DNA from 2 places in the Cellulomonas sp. P5_C5 genome. Region 1 is predicted to be linked to the other one. Evidence: predicted binding sites of a transcription regulator. Region 1 holds the regulator's gene; the other holds the start of a gene.

Region 1 (4,446 bases):
TGCGCGAGGCCGAGGAGCACGCCGCCGAGGACAAGGCGCGTCGCGAGGAGGCCGAGACCCGCAACACGGCCGAGCAGCTGGCCTACTCGACCGACAAGCTGCTGGCCGACAACGCGGACAAGCTGCCCGAGGACGTGAAGACCGAGGTGCAGACCGCGGTCACCGAGCTGAAGACGGCGCTCGCGGGCACCGACATCGACGAGGTCAAGGCCAAGCACTCGGCCCTGCTCGCGGTGAGCCAGAAGATCGGCGAGGCGATCTACTCGGCGGACAACATGGCGGCGAACGCGCCGGCCGACGAGCAGCCCGCGGCGGACACCACGTCCGACGAGGACGTCGTGGACGCCGAGATCGTCGACGACGAGGACGAGGCTCGCAAGTGACGACGGGTCCCGACGACGCCAACGAGGAGCTGACCCCCGAGGAGCAGATCCTCGCCGACGCGGAGTCCATCGCGGCCTCCGCCGAGGAGGAGGTCGTGCTCGAGGGGCTCGTCGCCGTCGAGAAGCTGGCGGCCGAGCGGCTCGAGGAGCTGCAGCGGTCGCAGGCGGCCTACTACAACCTCGAGCAGCAGTACTCCGGGTTCGTGAAGCGGTCGAAGGCCGACGCCCTCGCCGCCCACGAGCGCGGTGTGCACACCATCGTGGAGGCGCTCATCCCGGTGCTGGACGACATCGAGCTGGCCCGCCAGCACGGTGACCTCACCGGACCGTTCGTCTCGATCGCGGAGAAGCTCGAGGGCACCCTCGGCCGGTTCGGCGTGGTCCGCTACGGCGAGGCGGGGGAGACGTTCGACCCCGCGGTGCACGAGGCGCTCATGCACTCGCACTCCGCGGACGTCACGGAGTCGACCGTGCAGATGGTGCTCCAGCCGGGGTACCGCACGCCCGACCGGGTCATCCGGGCGGCCCGCGTCGCGGTCGTGGACCCCGAGGCGTAAGAAGCGCAGTAGCGTCCGAGGTCCCGCGTGTCTGTCAGACACGTGGGGCCTCGGACGAACATCAAGGAAGGAGCGGCGTGACCGGTCAGGACTGGCTCGAGAAGGACTTCTACTCGGTCCTCGGCGTCCCCAAGGACGCCGACGCCGCCACCATCAAGAAGGCGTACCGCAAGCTCGCGCGCCAGGAGCACCCGGACCACAACCCGGGGGACGCCAAGGCGGAGGCGCGGTTCAAGGACGTCGGCGAGGCCTACGCGGTGCTGTCCGACCCGGAGCAGCGCGGCCAGTACGACCAGCTGCGTGCCATGGCGGGCGGCCCGCGGTTCACCTCGGGCGGCCGCGGCGGCGCCGGCTTCGAGGACGTCTTCGGCGGCATGTTCGGCGGGGGACAGCCCGGCGGCGGTCGCGTCCGGTACACCAACGCCCCCGGCGGCGCGGCCGGCTTCGAGGACCTGCTCGGCGGGCTGTTCGGCAACGGCGGCGGCGCGGGAGGGTTCGGTCCGCAGCAGGGCGCCGACCTGGCCACCAGCGCGACCCTGCCCTTCCGGCAGGCGGTCGAGGGGTCGACGGTGTCGCTCACCGTCGAGGGCCGCACGGTCAACGCGCGTATCCCCGCGGGGGTCCGCGACGGCCAGAAGATCCGGCTGCGCGGCAAGGGCCGCCCCGGCGCCGGTGGCGGGCCTGCGGGCGACCTCGTCATCACCGTCCGCGTCACCCCGCACCCCGTGTTCACCATCGACGGCGAGAACCTGCGGATCACGGTCCCCGTCGCGTTCGACGAGGCCGCGCTGGGCGCCACGATCGAGGTGCCGACGCTCGACGGGTCGACCGTCCGGGTCAAGGTCCCCGAGGGCACCCCGTCGGGCCGTGTCCTGCGCGTCAAGGGCAAGGGCATCCCCGGCAGCAAGGGCGATCTGCTCATCACCGTCCAGGTCGTCGTGCCGCAGCGGCTCAGTGCCGCCGCCCGCGAGGCCGTCCAGGCGTTCGGCATCGCGACGTCCGGTGAGGACGTGCGCGCAGACCTGCTCGACGCGGCCAAGAAGTAGCCATGCCTGCCGAGGACGCCAAGGTCTACGTCATCTCGGTCGCAGCCGAGCTGGCCGGCATGCACCCGCAGACCCTGCGCCAGTACGACCGGCTCGGTCTGGTCATCCCCAGCCGGGCCAGCGGCCGCGGCCGGCGGTACTCGCTGCGGGACATCGCGACGCTGCGCGAGGTGCAGCGGCTGTCCCAGGACGAGGGCGTCAACCTGGCCGGCATCAAGCGGATCCTCGAGCTCGAGACCGAGCTCGAGCAGCTGAAGCGGCAGGTCGAGTACCTGCGCGCGTTCGTCGACCCGGGCCGCCGCATCTTCACGGCCGACCCCCGCGGCGACGTCGTCGCCGTCAACCGCACAGCCAGCCGCAGCCGCCGACCGACGACGACGGCCGACCGCGCCGCCGTCGTCCTCTGGCGCCCGAGCAGCCGCTGACCCTCGTTCGGCTAGTGTGCGCTGCCTAGACTCCCTGATCGTGACGATCGATCTCGACCGCGCCCGCCGTGACACGCCCGGCATCGACCACGTCGCCCACCTGAACAACGCCGGTGGTGCGCTGCGCCCGAGCGTCGTGACGGACACCGTGGTCGCCCACCTCACGCGCGAGGCGGAGATCGGTCCGTACGAGGCGGAGGCCGAGTCCGAGGCGCGGGTGGCCGACGTGTACGCCTCGGTCGCGCGGCTGGTCGGTGCGCAGGCGGACGAGATCGCGCTGGTGCAGAGCGCGACCGCCGCCTGGAACGTCGCGTTCTCGTCGATCCCGCTCAAGCCCGGCCAGCGCATCCTCACCGCGCGCACCGAGTACATCAGCAACGCGATCGCCCTCCTGCAGGCGTGCGAGCGCTCCGGCGCGACCCTCGAGGTGATCGAGGACGACGAGCACGGCCAGGTCGACCTCGACCGGCTGGAGCGCCGGCTCGACAGCGACGTCGCCCTCGTCGCGCTGACGCACATCCCGACCGGGGGCGGCGTCGTCAATCCCGCGCAGGCGGTGGGCGCCCTCACCAGGAGGGCCGGCGTCCCGTTCCTGCTCGACGCGTGCCAGTCGGTCGGCCAGCTCGACGTCGACGTCGAGACCCTCGGCTGTGACCTGCTCGCCGCCACGGGCCGCAAGTTCCTGCGCGGACCGCGCGGCACCGGCTTCCTGTACGCGAGCCGTGCGATCACCGACAGCCTGGTGCCGCCCGTCCTCGGCCTCGGCGCGGCCCGGTGGACGTCGCCGACGTCCTACGAGGTGGTCCCGGGCGCCCTGCGGTTCGAGACGTGGGAACGGTCGATCGCCGACATCCTGGGTCTCGGTGCGGCCGTCGACTACGCGCTCTCCTACGGTTTGGCGCAGATCGAGGAGCGTGTCACCGGCCTCGCAGAACGGCTGCGCGAGGACCTGTCCCAGACCCTCGGCGTCACGGTGCGCGACAAGGGGGTGCGCAAGTCCGGCATCGTCACCTTCACGGTCGACGGGATGCGTGCCGACGAGGTCCGCGCCCGGGTCGCCGCCGCGGGCGTGAACGTCAGCGTCACCCGCATCTCGTCGGCCCAGCTCGACTTCGGTGCCCGCGGCCTCACGGAGGTCGTCCGTGCGAGCCCGCACTACTACACGTCCGACGACGAGCTGGACCGCCTGCTCGCGGCGCTGCGCTGACCTGCAACGTCCGAGCATCTGGCCGTTCCAGCGCTCACTTCCTCGGACATCCCGGTCGATCACGAGCAGCGTCCGAGGATGTGGTTGCTCCGGCGCTCACTTCCTCGGACGTCCGCAGGATCGGTGCTCGGGGCGCTCGAATCGGCGGACGTCGCGCCGACACCGGCCGTGTCAGCCGCGTGTCGGTGGGCTGTCAGCGCGCCCCTCCACGCTGGAGCCATGACACAAGACCTGGTGATCGAGGCCGAAGGCCTCGTCAAGCACTTCGGCGAGACGAAGGCCCTCCAGGGCGTCGATCTCGCCGTCGCTCGCGGCACCGTCCTCGGTGTGCTCGGCCCCAACGGTGCCGGCAAGACGACGGCGGTCCGCATCCTGTCCACCCTGCTCGTCCCCGACTCCGGCCACGCCCGCATCGGCGGTTTCGACGTGGTCAAGGACGCCGAGCGCGTCCGGCAGTCGATCGGCCTCACCGGCCAGTACGCGTCCGTCGACGAGGACCTCTCCGGCCGCCAGAACCTCGTCCTGTTCGGCACGCTGCTGGACCTCGGCCGCGCCGGCGCCCGTGCCCGCGCCGCCGAGCTGCTGGAGTGGTTCGACCTGACTGCGGCCGCGGACCGCCCGGCCAAGACGTACTCGGGTGGCATGCGTCGCCGGCTCGACCTGGCCGCGAGCCTCGTCGGCCGCCCGGACGTGATCTTCCTCGACGAGCCGACGACCGGCCTGGACCCCGCCAAGCGCGAGGACATGTGGGACGTCGTGCGCTCGCTGGTCACGGACGGCTCGACCGTCCTGCTGACGACGCAGTACCTGGAGGAGGCGGACGCGCTC
Region 2 (26,032 bases), on a different contig from region 1:
CCACGGCGGCGCCAACGCCCGCCCGTTCGAGACGCACATCAACGCCTACGACATGGACCTCTACCTGCGCATCGCCACGGAGCTGCACCTCAAGCGCCTCGTCGTCGGCGGCATGGAGAAGGTGTTCGAGATCGGGCGCCAGTTCCGCAACGAGGGCGTCGACTTCAAGCACAACCCGGAGTTCACGTCGCTGGAGATGTACGAGACGTACGGCGACTACGACACGATGCGCATCACCACCCAGGAGCTGATCCAGGAGGCCGCGACGGCCGTCTACGGCTCACCGGTCGCGCGCCGGGCGGACGCCGACGGCAAGGTCACCGAGTACGACCTGTCGGGGACCTGGCCGGTCAAGACCGTCTGCCAGGCCGTCTCGGAGAAGCTCGGCGAACAGATCACGGCGGACACGCCGGTCGAGGTGCTGAACCGGCACGCCGACGCCATCGGGCTGGAGCTCGAGCCGGGGGCCAGCTGGGCGGTCGTGCTCGAGGAGATCTACGGCGAGCTCTGCGAGAGCACCACGACGACACCCGTCTTCTACACCGACTTCCCCAAGGAGAACTCGCCGCTGACCCGCCAGCACCGCGTCGACCCGCGGCTGGCCGAGAAGTGGGACCTCGTCATCTTCGCCTCCGAGCAGGGCACGGCCTACTCGGAGCTGGTCGACCCGCTCGAGCAGCGCCGCCGCCTGGTCGCCCAGTCGCTGCTCGCCGCCGCGGGCAACCCGGAGGCGATGCAGGTGGACGAGGACTTCCTCACCGCGCTGGAGTACGCGATGCCGCCCACCGGGGGGATGGGCCTGGGCGTGGACCGGCTCGTGATGAACCTGACGGGGCTCGGCATCCGGGACACGATCCTGTTCCCGCTGGTGCGCCCCACCCGCTGAGGTCAGACGGCGGCGTTCTTCTTCTCGACGCGGTTGCGCAGGAAGATCAGCGGGAGGATCAGCGTCCCGAGCATCGTGACGATCCAGACCGTCAGCGAGCCGAACACCCACGCGCTGGTGCCGCTGATGGTCAGGCCGTCACCGACGAGCGTCGCGACGAACAGCGCCGCGACCGTCGAGACGAGGCCGACGGCACCCGTGAGCGCGTTCGCGTACTTGCGGGACATCACCAGGAACCACGGCGTCAGGATGCTCTGCAGGACGGCGAACACCACGACGGCCACCAGGAACCCGGAGGCCGTGATGGTGAACCCGTCGACGATCAACGACGCGATCCACAGCCCGAGGGCCGCCGACGCCAGGAAGATGAACGCCCGGATGAGGAAGACGACCATGGGGCCACGCGCTCCTTCGTCGGTGGAGGGCAGGACTGCTCCCGGCCCTTGAGGCTCACAGTAGGGACTGGCCGCACCCGCCGCCAGGGTGTGACCAGTCCGTTTGTTACGAGTGATCGCATGACAGCGCTCTGGTCCAGGACGCCCGCTACCGTGGCGAGGGTGACGGACAACACGACCCCCATCGCCACCCCCGAGCACACCGTGGAGGGCTTCGTCAGGGAGTTCCTGAGGGAGCTGAACTTCGGTCAGGGCACCGACCTCACGCGAGCGTCGGTGAACGACAAGTACCTCGCCATGGCGCGCACCGTGCGCCACTACCTGATGGTCCGGTGGCTCGCCACGCTGCGCCGGCAGTACCAGATCCAGGCGAAGTCGGTGGCGTACCTGTCGGCGGAGTTCCTCCTGGGCCGCCAGCTGGACAACGCGCTGCTCGCCGCCGACCTGGACGAGGTCGTCGAGGAAGGCCTGGCATCGCTGGGCATCGACCTGGCGGAGCTGCGCGAGGCGGAGGTCGAGCCCGGTCTCGGCAACGGTGGCCTCGGGCGGCTCGCGGCCTGCTTCATCGACTCCCTGGCGACGATGAACGTCCCCTGCATCGGCTACGGGATCCGCTACGAGTACGGCATCTTCCGCCAGACGTTCGTCGACGGCTGGCAGGTGGAGAAGCCCGACAACTGGCTGGCCCTCGGGTCGCCGTGGGAGTTCCCGCACCCGGAGTCGGCCGTCACCGTCGACTTCGGCGGGCACACCGAGCACTACACCGACGACGACGGCGTCACCCGGTCCCGCTGGGTGCCGGGCTGGAGCGTCCTCGGCGTCCCCTACAACTACATGGTCCCGGGCTTCGAGAACGGCCGCGTGAACACCCTGCGCCTCTGGAGCGCGCGCGCGACGCGGGCGTTCGACCTGGAGATCTTCAACGCCGGCGACTACGCGCAGGCCGTCCGGGCGCAGACGTTCGCGGAGAACATCTCCAAGGTCCTCTACCCCGAGGACTCCACGCCGCAGGGCAAGGAGCTGCGCCTGCAGCAGCAGTACTTCTTCGTGGCGTGCTCGCTGCGGGACTTCCTCGACCAGGTCCTGCCTCACGACTTCGACCTGCGCAACCTGCCCGACCGCATCATCTTCCAGCTCAACGACACCCACCCCGTCATCGCCATCCCCGAGCTCATGCGGATCCTCGTCGACGAGCGCGGCTGGGAGTGGGACGAGGCCTGGGCCATCACGCAGAAGTGCTTCGCCTACACGTGCCACACCCTGCTGCCGGAGGCCCTCGAGGTCTGGTCGGTCGAGCTCCTGGGCAAGCTGCTGCCCCGGCACCTCGAGATCATCTACCGGATCAACGAGGACTTCATGGCCGAGCTGCGGGAGGCCTACCCGGACGACGAGCTGCGCGTGCGCCGCATGTCGATCATCGCCGAGTACCCCGAGCGGGCCGTCCGCATGGCCTACCTGGCGACCGTCGCCGGCTCGAAGGTCAACGGCGTCGCCGCCCTGCACTCGCAGCTGCTCAAGGACAAGGTCCTGCACGACTTCTCCGACCACTTCCCGGACAAGTTCACCAACGTCACCAACGGCGTCACGCCCCGCCGGTTCGTCCGGCTGGCCAACCCCGGGCTGTCGGAGCTGATCACCTCGGCGATCGGCGACGGCTGGGTCACGGACCTGGACAAGCTCAAGGAGCTCGAGCCGTTGGCCGACGACGCCGACTTCCGGGCAGCGTTCCGGCAGGTCAAGCGCGCGAACAAGCTCCGGCTGGTGGACGTCCTGGCGGCACGCGACGGCATCACGGTCGACCCCGACACCATGCTCGACGTCATGGTCAAGCGGCTGCACGAGTACAAGCGGCAGACCCTCAAGCTCCTGCACATCGTGACGCTCTACGACCAGGTGACCTCCGGCGCCGTGAAGATCGAGGACGTCACCCCCCGCACGTTCGCGTTCGGCGCGAAGGCGGCGCCGGGCTACCGGATGGCCAAGCAGACGATCGGGCTGATCAACGCGGTCGGCCGGGTGGTCAACACCGACCCCGCGCTGGAGGGCCGGCTCACCGTCGCGTTCCCCGCCAACTACAACGTGACGCTCGCGGAGAAGCTCATCCCCGCGGCGGACCTGTCCGAGCAGATCTCGCTGGCCGGCAAGGAGGCGTCCGGGACGGGCAACATGAAGTTCGCGCTCAACGGCGCCCTCACCATCGGCACCGACGACGGCGCGAACGTCGAGATCCGCGAGCTCGTGGGCGACGACAACTTCTTCCTGTTCGGGCTGCTGGAGCCCGAGGTCGCCGAGATCGTGGACCATGGCTACCACCCGACGTCCTACTACGAGGAGAACCGCTCCCTGCGGCACGCCCTCGACCTGATCGCGTCCGGCGCGTTCTCCGGCGGCGACCGGGCCACCTTCGAGCCCATCGTGTCCAACCTGCTCTCCGAGGACCGGTTCCTGGTCCTGGCCGACTACCAGGCGTACATCGACGCCCAGGAGCGGGTCGACGAGGCCTACGCGGACACCGAGGCGTGGACCCGCTCGGCGGTGCTCAACGTGGCCCGCTCGGGCTTCTTCTCCTCCGACCGCAGCATGCGCGACTACATCGACCGCATCTGGGGCACCCACCCCGTGCCGCCGGAGCGCTGACCTGGAGCGCAGCGAAGGGTGGGGGCGCGCCAGCGCACCCGCCCGAAGCGAAGCGCAAGGTCAGCGCGACCATAAGCACAGGAACTAGCCCGACCGCGCAGCGTCCGAGGAAGTGAGCGCTCCAGCAGCCACTTCCTCGGACGCTGCTGTGTGGTGGCGGGGCCTACCCTTGTCGCGTGACACCCGCGAAGAAGTCCCAGGAGATGAAGGCGTCCACGGCCGCCGCCAAGCTCGACGTGTACCTCCCGGCGACCCCGGAGGACTTCCAGAACCGGATGATCACGCGCGACGAGCTGTCGGAGCTGCAGCGCACGCCTCCGCAGTGGCTGGTGGACCTGCGTCGTGAGGGACCGCACCCGCGCAGCGTCATCGCCGGCCGCCTGCGCATCTCGATCAGCGGCCTCGCGCGCGGCGGGATCACCGACCCGCTGACCACCGAGGAGATCGAGGCGCTGCAGGCCGAGCCCCCGAACTGGCTGGTCCGTGAGCGCGAGATCGCCGCACAGGTCCGCCTGGAGGAGCGTCTGCAGGAGTCCCGCGAGGCGGACCGCAAGGCCGAGGCCGACCGCAAGGCTGCCGCGCAGAAGTCCTGATCGACCGGCCCTCGGGGAGGCCGGTCAGAGCCCCCCGTGGGGCGGTTCGAAGTCCGGCACCAGCACCGGCGTCTCGCGGTTGAGCGACTCGCCGCGGAAGTACGGGCGCAGCGACGCCTTCGCGGCGCACGCGACCATCAGCGGGACGCCGAGGGCGAGCATGCCGACGCCGATGACGAACACGCCGCCGATGCCGCCGAAGCTGGTGTAGCCGTAGTCGGGGTCGAGCATGTCCCGGGCGGAGATGCCGAACGCCCACACCATCCCGAGGCCCCCGAGCACGGGGAACAGGCCGCGCAGGAAGAAGTTGCGGGCGCTGCGGAAGATGGAGCGCCAGAAGTAGACGACGCACGCGAACGCGGTCACGGCGTAGTAGAACGCCACGGCGAGCCCCAGCGACGCGATCGAGTCGAACAGCGCGTCCTCGCTGAGCAGCTTGAGCACGATGTAGAAGACGCCGGCGGTGACGCCCATGACGATCGTGGAGAACGACGGCGTCTTGAACACGGGGTGCACGCGGGCGAACTGCCCGGGCACCGCCTTGTAGATGGCCATCGCCAGGGTGCCGCGGGCCGTCGGCAGGATGGTGGTCTGCGTCGACGCCGTGGCGGACACCGCGATGACCAGCAGCAGGATGAACGCCATGACGGGCCCGAGCATCGGTCCACCCAGCACGGTGACGACGTCGTCGATGTTGGCCTCGTTGTTCAGGCCGATCCCCGTGGTGCCGAACCCCGCGTACGCCTGCACGGCGACGGCGACCAGGCAGTAGGTGACCAGGAGGATGACGGTGGCCAGCACCGCCGCACGTCCGGGGGTCCGCGCGAGGTCCTTGGTCTCCTCATTCACCGCCAGGCACGCGTCCCAGCCCCAGTAGATGAACAGGCACAGGATGACGGCGGCGGCGATGGCGGACGAGGACAGTCCTGCCGGGTTGAACCAGGACCACTCCGGGAGCACGGCCTGCGGCCCGGCGGTGCCCGCGTAGACCTTCCAGAGCGCCAGGATGCTCAGCCCGCCGAGCACGATGAACTGGAACACGACGAGGACGTTCTGCAGCCGCTCGCTGACGATGATCCCGCGGTAGCTCACCCACGTCATCGCGACGATGAACCCGACGCCGAGCAGCAGGACGGCGATCCGGCTCTCCGCGACCTCGTCCAGGCCGAACGCGCGCAGGAAGTAGACGGCGGCGACCTCGGCGACGTTGGCCAGCACGATGATCCCCGAGACGGCGACCCCCCAGCCGCCCAGCCAGCCGACCCACGGACCCAGCGCCTTGGCGCCCCAGGTGAACGTGGTCCCGCAGTCCGGCATGACCGAGTTGAGCTCGCGGTACGCGATGGCCGTCAGCAGCATCGGGATGAACGCGATGAGGAACATGGCCGGCGACTTCTCACCGACCGCCAGCACCACGTAGCCGAGCGTGGCGGCCAGCGAGTACGCCGGGGCCGTCGACGCGAGGCCGATGACGGTGTTGCCCCAGAGGCCGAGACTGCCGGAGCTCAGCCCTTTCGCCGGCGCAGGGGACTCATCGGTCACGGCACTGCTCATCGGACCTCCCGGCTCGCGTCGTCGCGGTGCCCCCGAGACCGGACAGTACTCCCGCCACGTCGCCGCGGGGCGAACCCGGCCCTCGAACCCGACATGGGTACCGCGAACGGGTGGATGCCGTCACCCCTGTCGGGTTCGCCACCAGGCCGACCGTCGAGCCGGCAGCGAACGAGCCCTGGCTGACGCGACAGCGCTCGGTGGCGGCACTCATGGCGTGGTCGAGGGCTGGAGGGGTGGAGAGGGAGGTCAGCGGCCCGGGCGGGGCTTGCGGGGGTTGGGCTTCTTCGACGACGAGCGGGCCGACGACGACCGCGCGGTCCCGCCCTTGCTGGACCCCTTGCCGGACGCGCCCTTGCCGGATGCGCCGCCCTTGCTGGATGCGCCGCCCTTGCTGGATGCGCCGCCTTTGCTGGATGCGCCCGTGCTCGCGGTCGACCCGCCCGCCTTGCGACCTCGGGTCGTCGGCTCGGCGGGTGCCGGGGCGCCGCGGCCGCGGGAGCTGGTGGCGGTGCGGCCGCGGACGATGCCGATGATCTCCTCGGTCAGGTCGTCGTAGCGGTCGGTGATCCAGGCGAGGCCGACGGCGGACCCGGGGGCGTCGCGCACGACGCGGGCCGTCAGGCCGCGACGCTGGTGCAGGCGGCCGAGCGACTGCGGCAGGACCAGCACGCCGATGCCCGCGGCGACGAGGTCGATGGCGTCGGCGGTGGTGGGGACGGGGTCGCCGGCGAACGGGGTGCCGGGCGGGTCGGTCCAGTGCAGCTGGTCGTCGAGGGGGACGAGGAGGGTCTCGTCGTCGAGGTCGGCGGCGTCGACCTCCTCCACGACGCTGACCACGTGGTCCTTGGTCACGACGACGACGGTGGCCTCGGTGTACAGGGAGATGGTCGACAGGTCGTCGCCGAGGACCGGCAGCCGCACGAGGGCGACGTCCGCCCCGCCGGAGCGCAGGAGGGCCACTGCCTCGTCGGGGGACGTGTGCACGAGCTCGACCGGGACGTCGGGAAGCCGCTGCTGCCAGACGCGAAGCCACCGGTCGGGGTTGACGCCCGGCACGAGCGCGAGCCGGAACACGCTCATCGGACCCTCCGGAAGATCACGTCGCGGACCTCGTGACCGAGGTCGAGGCCGCGCTGCTCGAACTTGGTGACGGGCCGGTGCGCGGGCCGCGGCACGAAGCCGTCGGCGGTGTTCTCCAGGAACGGGTCCGCGGTGAGCGCCTCGAGCATGGCGTCCGCGTAGTCCACCCAGTCGGTAGCGCAGTGCAGGGTGCCGCCGACGCGCAGCCGCGACCGCAGCAGCGCCACGTGCGACGGCTGCACGAGCCGGCGCTTGTGGTGGCGGGCCTTGGGCCACGGGTCGGGGAAGAACACGTGCACGGCGTCCAGGCCAGGCTCGCTGGCGGCGACGACGGCGTCACCCTCGCGCGGCGGCACGGCCGGGATCGCGGTCCGGAGCAGGTCGAGGGCGTCGCCGTGGGCGACGCGGACGTTGGTGAGGCCGCCGCGGTCGAGCAGGCCGAGCAGGTTGGCGACGCCGGGCAGGTGGGCCTCGACGGCCAGGTAGTCCCGCGACGGGTCGGCGGCGGCCATCGCCGCGGTGGTCTCACCCATGCCGGAGCCGATCTCGAGGACGACCGGCGCCGACCGCCCGAAGAGCGCGACGGTGTCCAGTGCGCCGTCGGCCGTGAGTGGGATCGGGGAGTCCGCGTCGTGCACCGAGAAGCCGAGCCGCGGCCACAGGAACCGCAGGGCGTCCTCACGCTCGCGGCCCAGCGGGGCGCGGCGCGGGTGGAACGTGCGCAGCGGCTCGTGGGGTCGCGCGGCCACGTGCCGGAACGCGTCGGACGGGAGGCTCACGATCCGCCAGCCTAGGCGCCGCCGGAGGGTGCGATGAGGGCGAACACCTCGCCGAACGGCCCGGACGCGATCGCCATGCGGCCGAACGCGCTGTCCGTCGGCGGGCTGACCACCGTGCCGCCCAGCTCGGTGACCCGTCCGGCCGCGGCATCGATGTCGGTGACGGCGAAGTAGATCGTCCAGGCGGCCGGTGCGTCGCGGCCCGCCTGTGCGCCGTAGCCGCCGACGCCCGCCGCGGGATGACCGTCCAGGGAGAGCGACGCGTAGGTGAAGCCGGGGGCGCTGAGGTCCTCGACCGCGTACCCGAACACCTGCCGGTAGAACGCGACGGCCGTCGGCTGGTCGTGCGACATGACCTCGCACCACACCATGGAGCCGGGCTCGTCGACGACGTCCCAGCCGGTGTGCGAGGCGGCCTCCCAGAGGCCGAACACGGCCCCGGCGGTGTCGACGACGAGCGCCATGCTGCCGAAGTCCATGATCGGCATCGCGGGCACGATCTCCTTGCCGCCGGCCTCGGCGACGGCTGCGACGGTCGCCGCGAGGTCGTCGGTGGCCAGGTAGACGCACCACGCGGGCGGCGGGGCGGGGTCGTCGCCCATGGGCTCGCCGAGCCCGGCGACGCGCCGGTCGCCGACGTAGGCCTGCGTGTAGTAGCCGAGCTCCGGGCCGCCCACCTCGAACTGCCACCCGAGCAGCGGACCGTAGAACGCGCGGGCGACGGCGAGGTCGGGCACGGTGATGTCGGCCCACGCCGGGGTGCCGGGGGGCCAGGCCTCGCGTCGGGTCGTCATGCGACCAGCCAACACCAGGCCCCTTCCGGACGCGCGCCGACGCGCACCGACGAGCCGCCCGACGTGCCGCTGACCGGGACAGACGCGCTCGGACGGGGAGACATCGGGCACGGGTTGTGCTACTCACGTGACATGGCGGACGCACGGGACGGCGCCGGGTCGGCGGTCGTCGCGGATCCGTCCTCCTCCGCGTCGGAGAGCACCCTGACGGTCGTCGTCGCGTTCGGTGCCAACCTGCTCATCGCGGTCGCCAAGTCCGCGGCGGCCGTCATCACCGCGTCGGCGTCGATGCTCGCGGAGGCCGCGCACTCGTGGGCGGACACGGGCAACGAGATCTTCCTGATCATCGCCCAGCGCCGCGCCGCCAAGCCGGCGGATGCGGAGCACCCGCTCGGCTTCGGCCGGGAGGTGTACGTGTGGTCGCTGTTCGCGGCGATCGGGCTGTTCGCGGTGGGCGCGGGGGTGTCGATCACGCACGGCGTCTCGGAGCTGCTGAACCCTGAGCCGGCGGGCGACTTCATCGTCGCGTACGTGGTGCTCGCGGTGTCGTTCGTGCTGGAGGGGATCTCGTTCCTGCAGGCGTCCCGGCAGGCGAAGCGGGCCGCCGCGACGCAGGACCGCGACCTGCTGGAGCACGTCCTGGAGACCTCCGACCCGACCGTCCGCGCGGTGTTCTTCGAGGACGCTGCCGCCCTGGTCGGCATCCTCATCGCGGCGGCAGGCATCGGGCTGCACCAGGTGACCGGGTCCCCGGTGCCCGACGCGATCGGGTCGATCCTCGTCGGCGTGCTGCTCGCGGTCGTCGCAGTTGTCCTCATCGACCGCAACCGCCGGTTCCTCGTCGGCCAGGTGGTGGACCCGCGGGTGAACGACGCGGCCGTCCGCTCGCTGCTCGCGCAGCCCGAGGTCGAGAGGGTCACGGAGATGCGGCTCGAGTTCGTGGGTGCCCGGCAGGTCTACCTCACGGGTGCGGTGGACCTGACCGGGAACATGGCCGAGGACGCGGCGTCGCACGTGCTGGCGTCGCTCGAAAGGCGGCTGGCGAAGACGCCCGCGGTCGTCGGCGCGACGCTCTCGCTCTCCGAGCCGCAGGACCCCGCCCTGTGACCGGCGGCTGGGGGAGGCCGACGGGCAAGGACGTCTCGTCGGGCCTGGTCACCGGGCTGTTCTCCATCCCCGAGGGGATGGCGTACGCGAACATCGGCGGGTTCAACCCTGTCGTCGGCCTGTACTCCGGCGTGGTGTCGACGATCGTCGGGTCGGCGTTCGCGCGGACGGTCCTCATGGTCACGACGCTGACCAGCGCCATCGCACTGTCGTCGGCCAGCGTGCTGGCGGGGGCAGGGCTGGACCCGCACGACCCCGGGGCGATCGCCACGCTGACCCTCCTGGTCGGCGTCGTCATGCTGGTGCTCGGGCTGCTGCGGCTCGGGTCGGTCATGCAGTTCGTGTCGACGGCCGTGATGACCGGGTTCACCACGGGGATCGCGGTGCAGATCATCGCCGGCGAGCTCGGGGACGCCACGGGCTACAAGCCGCAGACGCACAACACGGTCGGCAAGATCGTCGAGGCGCTCGTGCACGTGGGCAGCTGGGACGTGGCCTCCGTCGCCGTCGCGGGCGCGACGATCGTCGTCTGGGTGCTCGCGCGGCTGGTCCGGCGGCTCCGGGCGCTGGCGACGCTGGTCGCGCTGGTGGTCGTGTGGGTGGGGGTGGTCGTCGCGGGGATCGACGTGGAGGACGTCGGGGACATCGCGGCCATCCCGCGCAGCCTGCCGCCGTTCTCGCTCCCGGACCTGTCCGCGGTGCCGGAGCTGGCGCTCGGTGCGGTCGCGGTCGCGCTCGTCGCGCTCGCGCAGGCCGCGGGGATCGGCGCGGCCGTGCCGAACCCGGACGGGTCGCGGCCGAACATGTCGAGGGACTTCGTGGCGCAGGGCATGGCGAACGTGGCGGGTGGGCTGTTCTCGGCGCTGCCCACCGGCGGCTCGCTGTCCCGCACGGGCGTCGCGACGAGCGCCGGGGCGCGCACCCGGTGGTCCGGGGTGTTCGCCGGGCTGTGGCTCGCGCTGGTCGTCGTGCTGGTCGGCCCGTACGCGGAGACCATCCCGATGCCCGTCATCGGTGGGCTGCTGATCCTCATCGGCATCGAGCTGGTGCAGGGCCGCTGGAAGGACATCGTCCTGGTGGTCCGCACGTCGTGGTGGTCGACCGCCGCGATGGTGGTGACGTTCCTGGCGACGACGCAGCTGCCGCTGCAGCAGGCGATCTTCCTGGGCGCCGGGCTCTCGCTCGTGCTCTACGCGGTCTCGTCGTCGCGCGTCGGCCGGCTCCGCGCGATCGAGCGGCGCGACGAGGGCGTGTGGGTCGTCACCGACCCGCCCGCGGAGGTGCCGTCGCACTCGGTCGTCGTGCTCGACTACGCCGGAGCAGGCTTCTTCGCGGAGGTCGCGCGCATCGAGGAGACCTGGCCGGACACCACGCGGACGGTCGGGTCCGCGCTCGTGCTGAGCCTGCGGACGCTGCCCGACGTCCCGTCCGCGACCTTCGTGAAGGCGCTCGACGCGCTCGCGGAACGCCTGCGGGCACGGGACAACCTGCTGCTGCTCTGCGGGGTCTCGTCCGAGTTCCTCGTGGTCGCCGGGCGCAGCGGGCTGCTCGGTGTCGTGGGACTGGAGAATGTCCTGCTCGCCGACGACGAGATCTTCGCCTCCGCCCGCGACGCCGTCGCCCGGGGTCAGGCCTGGGTCGACGACCACCGTGACGCTCGCCCCTCCGACGAAGGAGCACACCGATGATGCAGGAGCAGCCCTCGCCGGTCGTGGCGGCCGACGAACCGTTCCGGGTGCCGGTGCTGAACCTGCTCCGGCTCGCCGTGCCGGCGATCGTCGTCGGGATCGTGAGCGCCCTGACGCTGCTCGGGCTCAGCCGGCTGGCCGGCCTGATCGAGCACTGGGTCTGGGACGACCTGAGCGCGGCGGTCGGGCAGACGTCGGACTCCGCCCTGTGGATCATCGGCGTGCTCACGGCGGCCGGCCTGCTCATCGGGCTCGTCGTCCGGTACGTGCCGGGGCATGCCGGCCCAGACCCGGCCACGCTCGAGCTCGTCGCGGAGCCCCTGCCGCTGCGCGTGCTTCCCGGGCTGGCGCTGGCGCTGGTCCTGATGCTCGCGAGCGGCGTGAGCCTCGGTCCGGAGAACCCGATCATCGGCATCAACGTCGGCCTCGCGGTCGGCGTCGGGATGCGGTTCCTGCCGAAGGTGAAGGCCCCGATCTGGCTGATGATGGCCGTCGCGGGGACCATCGGCGCGATGTTCGGGACGCCCGTCGCGGCGGCCCTGCTGTTCTCGGAGCTGGACCCGGGCGACCGTCGCGTCCCGCTGTGGGACCGGCTGTTCCCGCCGCTCGTCGCCGCCACGGCGGGATCCCTGACGATGATGCAGCTGGAGGACCTCGACCTGGCCGTCGACGTGCCCGCCTACACCTACGGCGGCCTGGACGACCTCGGCCTCGCGATCGCCATCGCGGTCGGCTCCGCGCTCCTCGGCCTGGTGGCGGTGTACCTGTTCGTGCCGATGCACCGCCTGTTCCGACGGATCGGCCACCCGGTGCTCATGCTCACCACCGGCGGCCTGATCCTGGGCCTGCTCGGCGCGCTCGGCGGCGAGGTCACGCTGTTCAAGGGCCTCACGCAGATGCAGGAGCTGCCCGGGCTGGCCGCGACGACCACCGCGCTCGGCTTCCTGGCGATGGCCGGGATCAAGCTCCTGGCCATGCTCGTCGCCGCCACCTCGGGGTTCCGCGGCGGCCGCATCTTCCCGGCGCTGTTCGTCGGGGTCGCGCTCGGGTTCGCGATCCATCAGGCCTGGGACGCGGTGCCGCTCGCCATCGCCGTCAGCGCCGCCGTGGTCGGCATCGTCGTGGCCGCCACCCGCAACGGCTGGCTCAGCATCTTCATGGCGATCGCCGTGGTGCCGCAGGTGACGCTGCTGATCCCGGTCGTCCTGGCGACGCTCGCGGCGTGGCTCATCGTGACCAACCGGCCGGCGTTGCTGGCACCCGCCGACCCGGCGCCCGCGCCCTCGCACGACCCGGCGCCCGCGCCCTCGCACGACCCGGCGCCCGAGGGCCCTCGCGTCACTCCGTGAGGACGCGAGGCTCCGTGGCGTCGTCGTTGCGGCGTCCGCGGACCAGCCGCCCGAGCGCACCCTCGTCCTCGGCGCACGCGCGGCCCACCACGGTGGCCAGCACCAGCGCGAAGCTGAACGCGAACAGCCAGCCGATGTAGGCGAACACCAGGCCGAGCAGCCCGTACTGGTGCGCGCCCGCCTCCAGGACGATGGGCAGGTACACGATGCCGACGACGCTCAGGAGGCACATGAGGAACGCCGTGACGGCACCCGTGAACGCCAGCGCGCGCACGGGGATCTCGGCGCGCAGGAGCGCCCATGGCACGTACGTCCACACGACCGTCCAGACGACCATGCGCACGACGAAGTCCCACAGAGCCGGCAGCGGGACCCCCTCCGTGGCTTCCCGCGTCAGGCCCAGCAGCCCGACCGCGAGGATCACCGCGAGCACCGTCGCCAACCAACGCCACGCGGCGTGCAGCCCGGGCCGCCTGACCTGCCACACCTTGGCGTACATGCGCTCGAGGGCCCGCGAGTAGCTGGTGGCGGTGATGAGGGCGACGACGAGACCGAGCAGGCTGACGCTGCTGCCCAACGTCGCACTCGTGGACACGCTGTCGGCGACGGTGTCCCGCGTCGCGTCGGAGAGCCCCATGCTGTCGGCCATGAACGAGGCGAAGCCCGGCTGGGTGGGCCGGAATGCCGCCATGACGATCATCACCGGCACCACCGAGACGAACGCCTGTGCGGCGAGGGTCATCGCGCGGTCGAAGGGCTCGATGTCCACGAACCCGTCGACCGTGCGCTGCACGAGGCGGCCGACCGGGGTGCGGCGGTAGCGCGCCGCGATCCGAAGGGCGCGGACGCGCGCGCGCTCGACGGTGGTGGTCACGGCAGCCGGGCGTCCAGGAACGCGAGGACCTCGGCGACATAGGTGTCCCGGGCGGGCGCCGGGGACAGCGCCAGGTCGTGCGCACCACCGGGGATCTCGACGAACGTGACGTCGGGCCCGAGGTTCGGGGCCAGCCGCTTCATGTCCGCGACGTCGAGCACGGAGTCGGTGGTCACCAGGGCGTCGTGCCAGACGTCGTCCGGGCCGGACGCGTCGGACGCCAGCACCAGCACAGGGACGTCGACGGCGAGCCCGCGGGCGACGCGTGCATGTCCCCGGCGCACGGCCCGAGCGAACCCGGCGCGTGCCGGGAAGCCGTCCAGCGGCTTCCACGCCAGGTCGTACGACCACTCGCCGCCGGTGCCCTCGTGCAGCGCTCGTCCGTAGTGCGGTCCGACCTTGCCGACCACGACGTTCGGGGCGACCTTGCCGACGCCGTCGATCAGGCCGGTCAGGACGGTGCGCTCGAACCAGTTCCCGCGCAGGTCGAGCCAGGGCGCGTTGAGCACGAGCGCGTCGATGAGCCCCTCGCCGTGGCGTGAGTCGGCCCACAGGGAGGTGACGAGGCCGCCCATCGAGTGGCCGAGCAGGACGACCTCGTCGTGGTCGGCCCGGATGACCCGGATCGCCGCGTCGATCTCCTCCGCGTACGTGCCCAGGTCGGTGATGTGGTTCGCCGGGCGGCCGTCGCGGATGGACCGGCCGTAGTCGCGCAGGTCGAGCGCGTAGACGTCGTAGCCGTGGGCGGCGAGGGTGTCGGCGAACTGCGTGTGGAAGAAGTAGTCGACGAAACCGTGCACGTAGAGGAGGGCGCGTCGGCTGTCCGTCCCCTCGCGATGGACCAGAGTGGCAACCGGGTCAGGCGTCCCGCCGTCGGGTCGCAGGGGGAGGGTGCGGGCGGTCCAGCCGGGTCCGAGCACATCAGGAAGCACGTCGGCGTCGTCGGTCATGGCGTGATCGTCGCACGGGCCGGCTCCCCAGGTGGTCCAAAGAGTTGAGCGGAATAGACTCAACTTCGGCCGTCGTTGCGACAAGCAGTCGATCACTCAGGAGGTCATGTGGACGCCAAGTTCACCACCCGGTCCCAGGAGGCTCTCGGCGACGCCATCCAGCAGGCGTCCGCCGCCGGGAACCCGCAGCTCGAGCCCGCGCACCTGCTCAACGCCCTGCTCCAGCAGGAGGGCGGCGTCGCCAACGGGCTGCTCGACGCCGTCGGGGCCGACCGCACCGCGCTCGGCCGTGCCGTGCGGGGGATGCTCGTCAGCCTGCCGGCCAGCAGCGGCTCCACCGTCGCGCAGCCGTCCGCGTCGCGGGCCACGTCGACCGCGCTCGAGGCCGCCTCGTCCGAGGCGCGCTCGCTCGGCGACGACTACCTGTCCACCGAGCACCTGCTGCTCGGGCTCGCGACCGGCCAGTCCGGGGTCGCCGACGCGCTGCGCGCCCAGGGCGCGTCCCGCGACGCGCTCGCGGCCGCCCTGCCGACGGTCCGCGGGTCCGCACGCGTCACCACCCCGAACCCCGAGGGCACCTACAAGGCGCTCGAGAAGTACGGCGTCGACCTGACGCAGCGCGCCCGCGACGGCAAGCTCGACCCCGTCATCGGCCGCGACTCCGAGATCCGCCGCGTCGTGCAGGTGCTGTCCCGGCGCACCAAGAACAACCCCGTGCTCATCGGCGAGCCCGGCGTCGGCAAGACCGCGGTCGTCGAGGGCCTCGCCCAGCGCATCGTCGCCGGGGACGTCCCCGAGTCGCTGCGCGGCAAGAAGCTCGTCGCGCTCGACCTGGCCGCGATGGTGGCCGGCGCCAAGTACCGCGGCGAGTTCGAGGAGCGGCTCAAGGCCGTGCTCGCGGAGATCACCGGGTCCAACGGCGAGGTCGTCACGTTCATCGACGAGCTGCACACCGTCGTCGGCGCGGGCGCGGGCGGCGAGGGCGCCATGGACGCGGGCAACATGCTCAAGCCCATGCTGGCCCGCGGCGAGCTGCGCCTCGTCGGCGCGACGACGCTCGACGAGTACCGCGAGCGCGTCGAGAAGGACCCCGCCCTGGAGCGGCGGTTCCAGCAGGTGTTCGTGGGCGAGCCGTCCGTCGAGGACACCGTCGCCATCCTGCGCGGGCTCAAGGAGCGGTACGAGGCGCACCACAAGGTGACCATCGCCGACTCCGCGCTCGTCGCCGCGGCGACCCTGTCCGACCGCTACATCACCGGCCGCCAGCTGCCGGACAAGGCCATCGACCTGGTCGACGAGGCCGCGTCGCGCCTGCGCATGGAGCTCGACTCGTCGCCCATCGAGATCGACGAGCTGCAGCGCGCGGTGACCCGGCTCGAGATGGAGGAGGTCGTGCTCTCCGAGTCCGACGACCCCGCCTCGACCGACCGCCTCGCGCGGCTGCGCAAGGACCTCGCCGACCGCCGGGAGGACCTCGCGTCGCTGACCGCGCGGTGGGAGAAGGAGAAGGCGGGGCACAACCTCGTCGGTGACCTGAAGGCGCGCCTCGACACGCTGCGCTCCGACGCCGAGCGGCTGCTGCGCGAGGGTGACCTCGCTGGAGCGGCACGCATCCAGTACGGAGAGCTGCCGGCGCTGCAGGAGCAGATCAGTGCTGCGGAGGCCGACGAGGAGGCGATCGACGCCGCCCCCGACGCTCCGCCGATGATCGCGGAGAAGGTCGGACCCGACGAGGTCGCCGAGGTGGTCGCGCAGTGGACCGGCATCCCCGCCGGCCGGCTGCTGGAGGGTGAGACCGCCAAGCTCCTGCGCATGGAGGAGGTCCTGGGCGAGCGGCTCATCGGGCAGCGGCCCGCGGTCGCGTCCGTGTCCGACGCCGTCCGACGCTCCCGTGCAGGCGTCTCCGACCCTGACCGTCCCACGGGCTCGTTCCTGTTCCTCGGGCCCACCGGTGTCGGCAAGACCGAGCTGGCCAAGGCGCTCGCGGACTTCCTGTTCGACGACGAGCGCGCGATGGTCCGGATCGACATGTCGGAGTACGCCGAGAAGCACTCGGTCGCCCGGCTCGTCGGCGCCCCTCCGGGGTACGTCGGGTACGAGGAGGGCGGTCAGCTGACCGAGGCCGTCCGTCGCCGGCCGTACTCGGTGGTCCTCTTCGACGAGGTCGAGAAGGCGCACCCCGAGGTGTTCGACGTGCTGCTGCAGGTGCTCGACGACGGTCGCCTGACCGACGGGCAGGGCCGCACGGTCGACTTCCGGAACGTCATCCTGGTGCTCACGTCGAACCTGGGCTCGCAGTACCTGGTGGACCCGATGCTGTCCGCCGACGAGAAGCGCGAGGCCGTCATGTCCGCGGTGCGCTCCTCGTTCAAGCCGGAGTTCCTCAACCGGCTCGACGACGTGGTGCTGTTCGACCCGCTGTCGCTCGACGAGCTCGGGCACATCGTGGAGCTGCAGGTCGCGGCGCTGGCGAACCGTCTGAAGGACCGGCGGCTCACGCTCGAGGTCTCACCGGCGGCGCGCGAGTGGCTGGCGCTGGAGGGGTACGACCCCGCCTACGGCGCGCGACCGCTGCGGCGACTGGTGCAGCGTGAGATCGGCGACCGGCTGGCCCGGCAGATCCTGGCGGGGCAGGTCCACGACGGGGACACCGTGGTGGTGGACCGCGGCGAGGACGGCCTGGTGGTGGGGACCTGACGCCTCAGCCGATCCGGGCCACCGCGCCCCGCCTGCTGGTGTCGACCAGGTGGCGGCCCGCCGCCGACACGGAGGTGACGCCGGCCGGGAGCGCCAGCCGCCGGACGAGCTCGCCGTCGCGACGGTCCAGCACGGTCACGAAGGCCGTGCTGGCGCCGTCCTGCGGAGCCTCCACCAGGAGCACGTGGGCACCGTCGGTGAGGAGCTCGCCGACGTAGTCGCCCTGCTGCCGCGGGGCGGTCCACCGGGTCTCGCCCGTCCGCGCGTCGAGCGCGACGACCGCGTCGTCCGAGCAGAGGAACGCGGTCCCGTCGATGATCAGGACGGCCCCGTCGTCCTCGGGGGAGACGGAGACGTCCGCCTCCCAGAGTCGCTTCCCGGTGCGCGCGTCCCACCCGAACGTCAGACCGCCCGTCGACACCTCGAGCCCGGGCACGCTGCCGTCGTCGACCCTGCGGTCGAGCAGCCGCCCGACGACCTCGACCGGCGGCTCGCCGGGCCGGACGACCCGTCGCAGCTGTCCAGCCGGGTCCGAGCGCTCGGTCACGAACCAGCCCTCCTGCGTCGTCCCCCAACCTGTCGTGCCGGGCTCCGCCGGGACCAGGTCCCCGGACGCCGACAGGACGACCGGGCCCCCGGGTGTACCGAACGCGACGATCACGCCGCCCCCGGCGCTGATGGCCGGCTCCTGGTCCGACGCCTCGGCGTGCCGGTACCGCCAGAGCTCCTTGCCGGTGAGCGGGTCGGCGGCGACGACGACGATGTGCCGGTCCTCGACGACGGCGGTCGCGGTCAGCCCGGGCAGGACCGCGAACGAGGACACATAGGGCGCCGGACGGTCGGCCAGCACGTGCCCGTCGGCGAGGTCGAGCACGACGACGCGCGACCGGGTGGCGGGTCGGGGGTCACGCGTGAACGGGGCGGCGCCGTCGGTCACCAGGCAGACCACCCGCTCGGGCTCGGCGCCGGGCTCGGCATCCGGCTCGCAGACCGTCGCGCGCGGGTACGTCGGGTCGGTCTGCGCGGGATCGGCGCCGCTGAGCGGTGCGGACCACAACCGCTCGCCCGTGCTCAGGTCGAGCGCGTCGTAGGACAGCGAGCCGTCCCGGCCGACGAGCACGCCGTGCAGGGCGTCGCGCGCGACCAGCCCGTCGGCGAGCGAGCCGATGCCCAGGTCGGCCCGCCAGAGCACGTCGGCGTGGTCCCCGAGCGGGTCGACGGCCCCCGGCAGCGCGGCGACGCGCGCGTCGGCGGCGCTCTCCAGGGCGTCCGCCACGAGCTGCACCCCGGCGACGAGCAACGCGGCGACCACCGGGATCGCCAGCAGCCACCAGCGCCTCCGCGACCGGACGGGCGCGTCCGGCACGTCGTCGACGTCCTCGACGAGCTCGACGGTGGCGAGCGTGTCGCGGCGTGACATGGCCGGACAGTACCGCCGCCGCGGCTGGCAGGGTGGGCGGATGGCACCTGACCTTGCGCTCCCCGAGTCCCGCGTCGCCGACCCCCGCGACGCCCCGCCGCTGCGCTGGGGTGTCCTGGCGCCGGGCTTCATCGCCGGCCGGTGGGTGCACGCGGTGCGCACGCACACCTCCCAGCGCGTCGTCGCCGCGGGGTCGAGGTCGCTCGAGCGGGCGCAGGCGTTCGCGGACACCCACGGGATCGACCGCGCGTACGGCTCCTACCAGCAGCTCGTCGAGGACCCGGACGTCGACGTCGTGCTCGTCGCCAGCCCGCACAGCCACCACCACGAGCAGGCGCTCCTGGCCATCGCCGCGGGCAAGCACGTGCTCGTCGAGAAGGCCTTCACGCGCAACGCGGCCGAGGCACGGGCGCTCGTCGACGCCGCCCGGTCCGCCGGCGTGCTGCTCATGGAGGCCATGTGGACCCGGTACCTGCCGCACACCGACGTGGTCCGACGGCTGCTCGAGGACGGCGTGCTCGGCGACGTGCACCGCGTGACCGCCGACTACGGCGTGCGCGCGGACCGCGAGCCCACGCACCGGCTGCTCGACCCCGCGCTCGCGGGCGGGGTGCTCCTGGACCTCGGCGTGTACCCGCTGGCGTTCGCGTCGTTCGCCGCGTCCGGTGCGCGTCCGTCGAGCGTCCAGGCGACCGGCGCGCTGGCCGCGACCGGCGTCGACGCCCAGGTGTCGGCGCTCGTCGGCTACGGCCCGGGGCTGCAGGCGTCGGTGTTCACGTCGATGCTCGCCGTGACCCCGCACACCGCGGAGATCGCCGGGTCGGCGGCGCGCGTCGAGGTGGGCCAGAACTTCCACATGCCGACGGCGGTGACCCTGGTCCGCGACGGGGAACGGGTCACGTGGGACGACAACCGGATCCACGGGCACGACGGGCTGTGCTTCCAGGCGGCGGCGCTCGCCGGGTACGTGACCGAGGGGCGCACGGAGTCGCCGTGGCAGCCGCTGGAGGAGACCGTGACGATCCTGGAGACCGCCGACGAGATCCGGCGCCAGCTCGGGGTCACGTACCCGGGGGAGTGAGGGGCGCGTCCGCTCAGCCGACCGGCACCCCGTGCCCGAACCGGAACAGCGGGTCGGCGGTGTCGAACGGGACGTCCTCGCGGGACGCCTCGACGGCGGCCATCGACCGGGGCAGGTCGAACGGCAGCCGCCCTCGGGCCGCGCCCCGGAGCGCGTCGAGCAGGGGCCCGTCGCCGGCGCCGAAGTTCACGACTACCGCCGCGGCCTGGTCGACCAGCGGCGTGAGGATCGCCGGACGGTCCAGGTAGACGTCGAGGATCGTCGGGACCTGCGCGCTGATCGCGTTGATGCGGTCGATCTCGGCCTGCGGGAAGTCCAGCGACCCCGCGTGGAAGAACGCGTCGAACCCGGGCCCGCGCTGCTCGTAGGGGGCCTTGAGCCGCAGGATCGCGACGTCGGCGTCGGCGGGGTCGTCGACCGTGCCGTCGAGGCCCTCGGCGTAGATCCGCAGGCCGGGGGCCAGGGGCAGGATCCCGTCGTTGGTCAGGACGGTCACGGCAGCCGCCTGCGCCGCGAGCCCGGCCGCGCGGAACTCGTCGTTCCCGACGACGGCCGAGGCCGCCTCGACGTCCACGTAGCGCCGGTCGTCGAAGAGGCCGAGCAGGAACTTCTCCCGCAGCAGCCGGCGCACCGACGCGTCGATGCGCTCCTCGGTGACCCGGCCCTTCTGCACGAGCGCGACCACCACCTCCGGGCACGACTCCCCGCCCAGCTGGTCGGCGCCGGCGTCGAGGACGAGCGCGACGCGGTCCTCGACCGAGAGGTGCTCGACGCCCCACGCGCGGGCGGGGAACGGCTGCCCGAAGATCTCGGCGTCGGACACCAGGCCCCAGTCGGTGCAGATGACGCCGTCGAAGCCGAGGTCGTCCCGCAGGAGGTCGAGCACGGGCTTGTTGAACCCGAACCCGACCTCGGGGATCCCCGGCAGCCCGACCGGCATGCCGTAGTACGGCATCATCTGCCGCGTCCCGGCCGCCAGGAGCGCCTTGAAGGGCTCCAGGTGCTCGGCGAACCGGCCGCCGGGGTAGACCTGCTCGCGGCCGTACGCGAAGTGCGGGTCCTCACCGTCCTTCTGCGGTCCGCCGCCCGGGAAGTGCTTGGTCATCGTCGAGACGCTGTCGACGCCGAAGGTCGCACCCTGGAACCCGCGCACGTACGCGGCGCCCATCTGCCCGGTCAACGAGGCGTCCTCGCCGAACGTGCCGTTGGCGCGGGCCCAGCGGGGCTCCGTGGCCAGGTCGACCTGGGGGTGCAGCGCGGTGCGCAGGCCGACGGCCAGGTACTCCTGGCGGGCGACGTCGGCGTGCCGCTCCATGAGGTCCTCGTCGCGCGTCGCCGCGAGGCCGAGGGTCTCGGGCCACTGCGAGAACGGGCCCGAGAGCAGCGCGGTGCCGGGGTTGTCGGTGAACGCGTGCCGGGGGTCGGTCGCGATCGTCGCGGGGATGCCGAGCCGCGTCTCCTCGCACAGGGCCTGGAGCCGGTTGTGCCACTCGGCGAGCTCGCGCGCGCTGCCCGGGACGCCCAGCAGGTTCCAGTGCGTCATGTGCAGGCGGTTGACGTACTCGTCGGCGCTGGGCAGCCCGAACATCGGGTCGCCGTCCGCCAGGGGCCCGGCCGTGATCATGTGCTGGAACAGCTGACCGGCCTTCTCCTCGAGCGTCATCCGGCCGAGCAGGTCCTCGACGCGCTCGTCGACGGGCCGTGCGGGGTCCTGGTAGACGGTCATCAGCGCACGCCCTTGATCCGGTAGACGAGCGCGGCACCGGCCAGCGCGACGACGGCGCCGAACAGGTACCAGGTGGGGTACTGGCCCATGGGCAGGTTCGCACCGACCGCCAGGATGGCGGGGGCCATCGCGGGGGCGAGCGACTGCGGCAGGGCGTTGGCGATGTTGAGGACGCCGAGGTCCTTGGCGGTGTCGTCCTTGCTGGGCAGCACCTGGGTGGCCAGCGCGATGTCGACGGAGAAGAACGCGCCGGCGCCGAGGCCGACGATGGCCTGGCCGACGACGACCAGGGCGATGGTCGGCGCGAACGCGAGCACCACGAGGCCGACGGCCATGATCGCGCCGGCAGCCGCGACGAAGGGGCGGCGCTTGCCGAACCGGTCGGACAGGATGCCGCCGACGGGGCTGGAGACGACCATGCCGATCACCGACGCGAACGTCGCCGTGAGGATGACGCCGGTGGCCTCCTGCTCGGACAGGTCGAACTTGCCCACCAGGTAGTACGGCAGGAACGTCGCGATGCCCGCGTAGCCGAACATCACCATGAACTTGGTCAGCCAGGTCCAGCCGAAGTCGGGGTGCTTGCGCGGGTTGAACACGAACGAGCCGAAGAACTGGCCGACGGTGAACCGCTGCGCGGGCGCGTGCTCGAGCCTGCGGTCGCGCAGCACCGCGGCGAACAGCAGCGAGAAGATCAGCCCGAGCGCGGCGGGGACGATGAACCTGGCGGCGTCGGCGGAGATCCGGTTGACGATGACGCTGCCCAGCAGTATCGCGAGCGGCGTCGCCATGCCGACGAGGCCGGACACCTTGCCGCGGCGCTCGACCGGCACCTGGTCCGGGATGGTGGCGTTCGCGGCGGCGAGCACGGCGTTGAACGCGGCCTGCGCGACGCACCAGCCCACGAGCACCAGCGCGACGGACTGCGCGGTGCCGACGACGGTCAGGGCCGCGGCGCCGACGACCGCACCGCCGACGATCCACGGGCGGCGCATGCCGAGCCGGCTGGTCGTCCGGTCGGACAGGCGGCCGGCCAGCGGGTTGCAGATGAGCGCGAACAGCGCGCCGACCCCCATGACCATCCCGAGCTGCGCCGGGGCGGCCGCGGCGCCGACCAGGTGGTCGATCTTGAACGCCATCGACACCATCACGGGCGTCAGCAGCGCCATGTAGACGCCGAGGTTCGCGACGCCGAGGAACGGGAGGTAGCTGCGGGGTTCGCGGCCGGCGGGCGGCGGCGTGGTCGCGGTCGGGACCGCCTGGGCTGCGCCGGTCAGCGGCGCCGTGGGCTGCGAGAGGGCCATGCGTCGACTCCTGTGTCGGACGGCGGGTGGGACCATCATTGAATCCCGACCACGTGGTAAGTAGGGAAGTTACCACCCGGTCGGGATTGACGGAAGACGGTACTTACCATCTGGTCGGAATTAGCCGTCGCATGCGATCCTGTCGCCATGACGACGGAGGTCACGACCGCATCCAGCGCCCGCGCCGGTGGCTACGCGAAGGGCCGCGCGACCCGCGAGGAGATCCTCGACGCCGCCATGCAGCTGTTCGGCGAGGTCGGCTACCACACCGCGTCCCTGCGCGAGGTGGCCTCCCGCGTCGGCATCTCCCACCCGGGCCTGCTGCACCACTTCTCCAGCAAGGCCGTGCTGCTCGCGGCGGTCCTGGAGCGTCGCGACGAGGTCGACGAGGTCGCGTTCGAGGCCAACCTGGCCGCCGGGCACGACTACTTCGACGCCCTCGCGATGCTCATCGACCGCAACGCCGCACGGCCGGGCATCGTCGAGCTGTACGCGACGCTCTCCGCCGAGGCCACGTCTCCCGACCACCCCGCGCACGGGTACTTCCAGGACCGGTACCGCCGGGTCATCGCGATGACCCTGACCGGGTTCGAGCGCTGGCGCGACGAGGGCCGCCTCCGGCCCGGCACCGACCCGCTCACCGCCGCCCGCCTCACCGTCGCGGTGATGGACGGCATGCAGATCCAGTGGCTGCTCGCCGCCGACACCCCGGACACCCGCCCGGACATGGCAGCGGCGTTGCGCGCCCACTTCCGCGGCCTGCTGACGGACTGAAGCGCCACCCCGATCCGCCGAGAACGTCAGATCGCCGCGAGAACGTCAGTTCAGAGTGACGTTCTCGCGGCGAATCGACGTTCTCGACGGTGGCTCCCGGTGATCACCCCTCCGCCGGGACGGGCCGACTCGTGCGTTCGGTGGGTCAGCCGGCGGCGGCCTTGACCACGAGCGTGTCCAGCGCCTCGCGGTCGAAGCCGGCCAGGCCGAACTCGGCGATCACCTTGGCGGGCATCTGCATGATCATCGCCTGCATGGTCTCGTCGAGCGGACCCATGTCGGCCGGCGGCACCAGGGCCGCCTGCAGCAGCGGGCCGCCTACCGGGTGCGCGAACCACTCCTCGATCGTCGACATCACCGTGAGCTCGCCCCAGAGCGGCTCGCCCTCGACGTCGAGCGACACGGACCCACGGAGGTCGCGCGACGACGCTCCGACCTCGATCACGAACTCGCCGCCCTCGACCACCCAGCGGTGCAGGCCGGGGTGCCAGTAGGACAGGTCGCGGCCGGTCAGACCGAACGTGACCTCGCGGGACTCGCCCGGCTCGAGCGTCACCTTGGCGAACGCCTTGAGCTCGCGCGTCGGCCGCAGGACGGAGGCCTCGGGGTCGCGGACGTAGACCTGGACCACCTCGGACCCCGCCACGGAGCCCGTGTTGGTGACCGTGACCTGCACGGACACGTCCGTGCCGTCGAGCGAGGCCGTGATCCCGTCGTAGGCGAACGTCGTGTACGACAGCCCGTGGCCGAACGGGTAGGCGACGTCCATCGCACGGGTGTCGTACCAGCGGTAGCCCACCAGGACGCCCTCGCCGTAGCGGACGACACCGGCCTCGCCGGGGAAGTTCCCGAACGCGGGGGTGTCCTCGATGCGGTGGGGGATCGTCTCGGTGAGCCGGCCGGACGGCGACCGGACGCCGAGCAGCAGGTCGGCGACGGCCGACCCGCCGGCCTGCCCGCCGAGCCACGTCTCGAGGATCGCCGGGGCGAGGTCGCGCCAGTCGGTCACGCTGACCGCCGAGCCGTTGGCGAGCACCACGACGACCCGCGGGTTGACCTCGGCGATCGCGCGGAGCGTGGCGACCTGGTTGTCGGGCAGCCCGAGGCGCGGGCGGTCGTAGCCCTCGGACTCGTCGGGACCGGGCAGGCCGAGGAACGCGACGACGGTCTGCGCGGCACGAGCGACCTCCACCGCCTCCGCGAGCAGCGTGGCGTCGTCGCCGGCCGGCCCGCCTGCGATGGTGAACCCGGCGGCGAACGCGAGGTCGCCGGCCGTCCGCAGGGCGTCGAGCGGGGCGTCGAGTCGCGTCGGGTTGACCTGCGAGGAGCCAGCACCCTGGTAGCGGGGGGTGCGCGCGAACTCACCGATGACGGCGACGCCCTCGACCGACGCGAGCGGGAGCAGCCCGCCGTCGTTCTTCAGCAGCACGGACCCGGCGGCGGCGGCCTCGCGGGCGAGCTCGTGGTGGGCGTCGACGTCGAACGTGTCGTCCGCCTCGATCCCGGGCAGGGACCTGGCGACCAGGTGGAGCACGCGGCGGGCGGCGACGTCGAGCACCGCCTCGTCGAGCGAGCCCTCGCGGACGGCCGCCACGACCTCCTCGTCGGGACGCGGGCCCGCGGCGGGCATCTGCAGGTCGAGGCCAGCCGCCAGGGCGGGGACGCGGTCGTGCACGGCGCCCCAGTCGGACACGACGAGCCCCTCGAAGGCCCACTCGTCGCGCAGGATCTCGGTGAGGAGCCAGTGGTTCTCGGACGCGTACGTGCCGTTGACCTTGTTGTACGCGCACATGACCGTCCACGGCTGCGCGTCCTTCACGACGCGCTCGAACGCCGGCAGGTAGATCTCGCGCAGCGTGCGCTCGTCGATCTCGGCGGACACGCGCATGCGGTCCGACTCCTGGTTGTTCGCCGCGAAGTGCTTGAGCGACGTCCCGACGCCCTGGCTCTGGATGCCCCGCACGATCGCGGTGCCCAGCGCGCCGGCGACCACCGGGTCCTCGGACACGTACTCGAAGTTGCGACCGCACAGGGGGGTCCGCTTGATGTTGACGCCCGGGCCCAGCAGCACGGCGACGTCGTTGGCACGCGTCTCCCGGCCGAGCGCCTCGCCGACGCGGGTGACCAGCTCGACGTCCCACGACGAGCCCAGCGCGGCGGCCGTCGGGAAGCAGGTGGCCGGCACCGAGTCGCCGAGCCCGAGGTGGTCGGCGTCCTCGGCCTGCTTGCGCAGGCCGTGCGGGCCATCCGTGACCATGACCGCCGGGACGCCCACGCGCTCGACGCCCTCCGTGTGCCAGAAGTCGGAGCCGGACGTCAGCGACGCCTTCTCCTCCAGGGTCAG

What was found. Region 1 encodes HspR, which represses chaperone genes until heat shock. Its sites were predicted from a motif close to AAGTTGAGTCNNNNNGACTCAACTT; they were not measured.
Region 2: clpB (ATP-dependent chaperone ClpB) is a predicted target of HspR. The motif match lies at 14,728-14,752, and genes of this name have one in related genera.

The regions. Positions count from the first base shown of each region.
Region 1 covers NZ_JBFULY010000047.1:13,637-18,082, reverse strand. Annotated here, with positions in the region: partial or broken gene ACXJKF_RS21790 (Hsp70 family protein) at 1-383, shown strand, start outside; gene grpE (nucleotide exchange factor GrpE) at 380-940, shown strand; gene ACXJKF_RS21780 (DnaJ C-terminal domain-containing protein) at 1,018-1,986, shown strand; gene ACXJKF_RS21775 (heat shock protein transcriptional repressor HspR) at 1,989-2,411, shown strand; gene ACXJKF_RS21770 (aminotransferase class V-fold PLP-dependent enzyme) at 2,452-3,618, shown strand; gene ACXJKF_RS21765 (ATP-binding cassette domain-containing protein) at 3,838-4,446, shown strand, end outside.
Region 2 covers NZ_JBFULY010000010.1:87,312-113,343, reverse strand. Annotated here, with positions in the region: gene lysX (bifunctional lysylphosphatidylglycerol synthetase/lysine--tRNA ligase LysX) at 1-886, shown strand, start outside; gene ACXJKF_RS11405 (hypothetical protein) at 889-1,281, opposite strand; gene ACXJKF_RS11400 (glycogen/starch/alpha-glucan phosphorylase) at 1,444-3,918, shown strand; gene ACXJKF_RS11395 (DUF5997 family protein) at 4,122-4,511, shown strand; gene ACXJKF_RS11390 (APC family permease) at 4,536-6,065, opposite strand; gene ACXJKF_RS11385 (LysR substrate-binding domain-containing protein) at 6,312-7,145, opposite strand; gene trmB (tRNA (guanosine(46)-N7)-methyltransferase TrmB) at 7,142-7,924, opposite strand; gene ACXJKF_RS11375 (VOC family protein) at 7,936-8,718, opposite strand; gene ACXJKF_RS11370 (cation diffusion facilitator family transporter) at 8,851-9,825, shown strand; gene ACXJKF_RS11365 (SulP family inorganic anion transporter) at 9,822-11,513, shown strand; gene ACXJKF_RS11360 (ion channel protein) at 11,510-12,862, shown strand; gene ACXJKF_RS11355 (hypothetical protein) at 12,852-13,736, opposite strand; gene ACXJKF_RS11350 (alpha/beta hydrolase) at 13,733-14,686, opposite strand; gene clpB (ATP-dependent chaperone ClpB) at 14,795-17,383, shown strand; gene ACXJKF_RS11340 (outer membrane protein assembly factor BamB family protein) at 17,388-18,803, opposite strand; gene ACXJKF_RS11335 (Gfo/Idh/MocA family protein) at 18,844-19,884, shown strand; gene ACXJKF_RS11330 (glycoside hydrolase family 3 protein) at 19,898-21,610, opposite strand; gene ACXJKF_RS11325 (MFS transporter) at 21,610-22,914, opposite strand; gene ACXJKF_RS11320 (TetR/AcrR family transcriptional regulator) at 23,062-23,688, shown strand; gene ACXJKF_RS11315 (aryl-beta-d-glycosidase) at 23,834-26,032, opposite strand, start outside.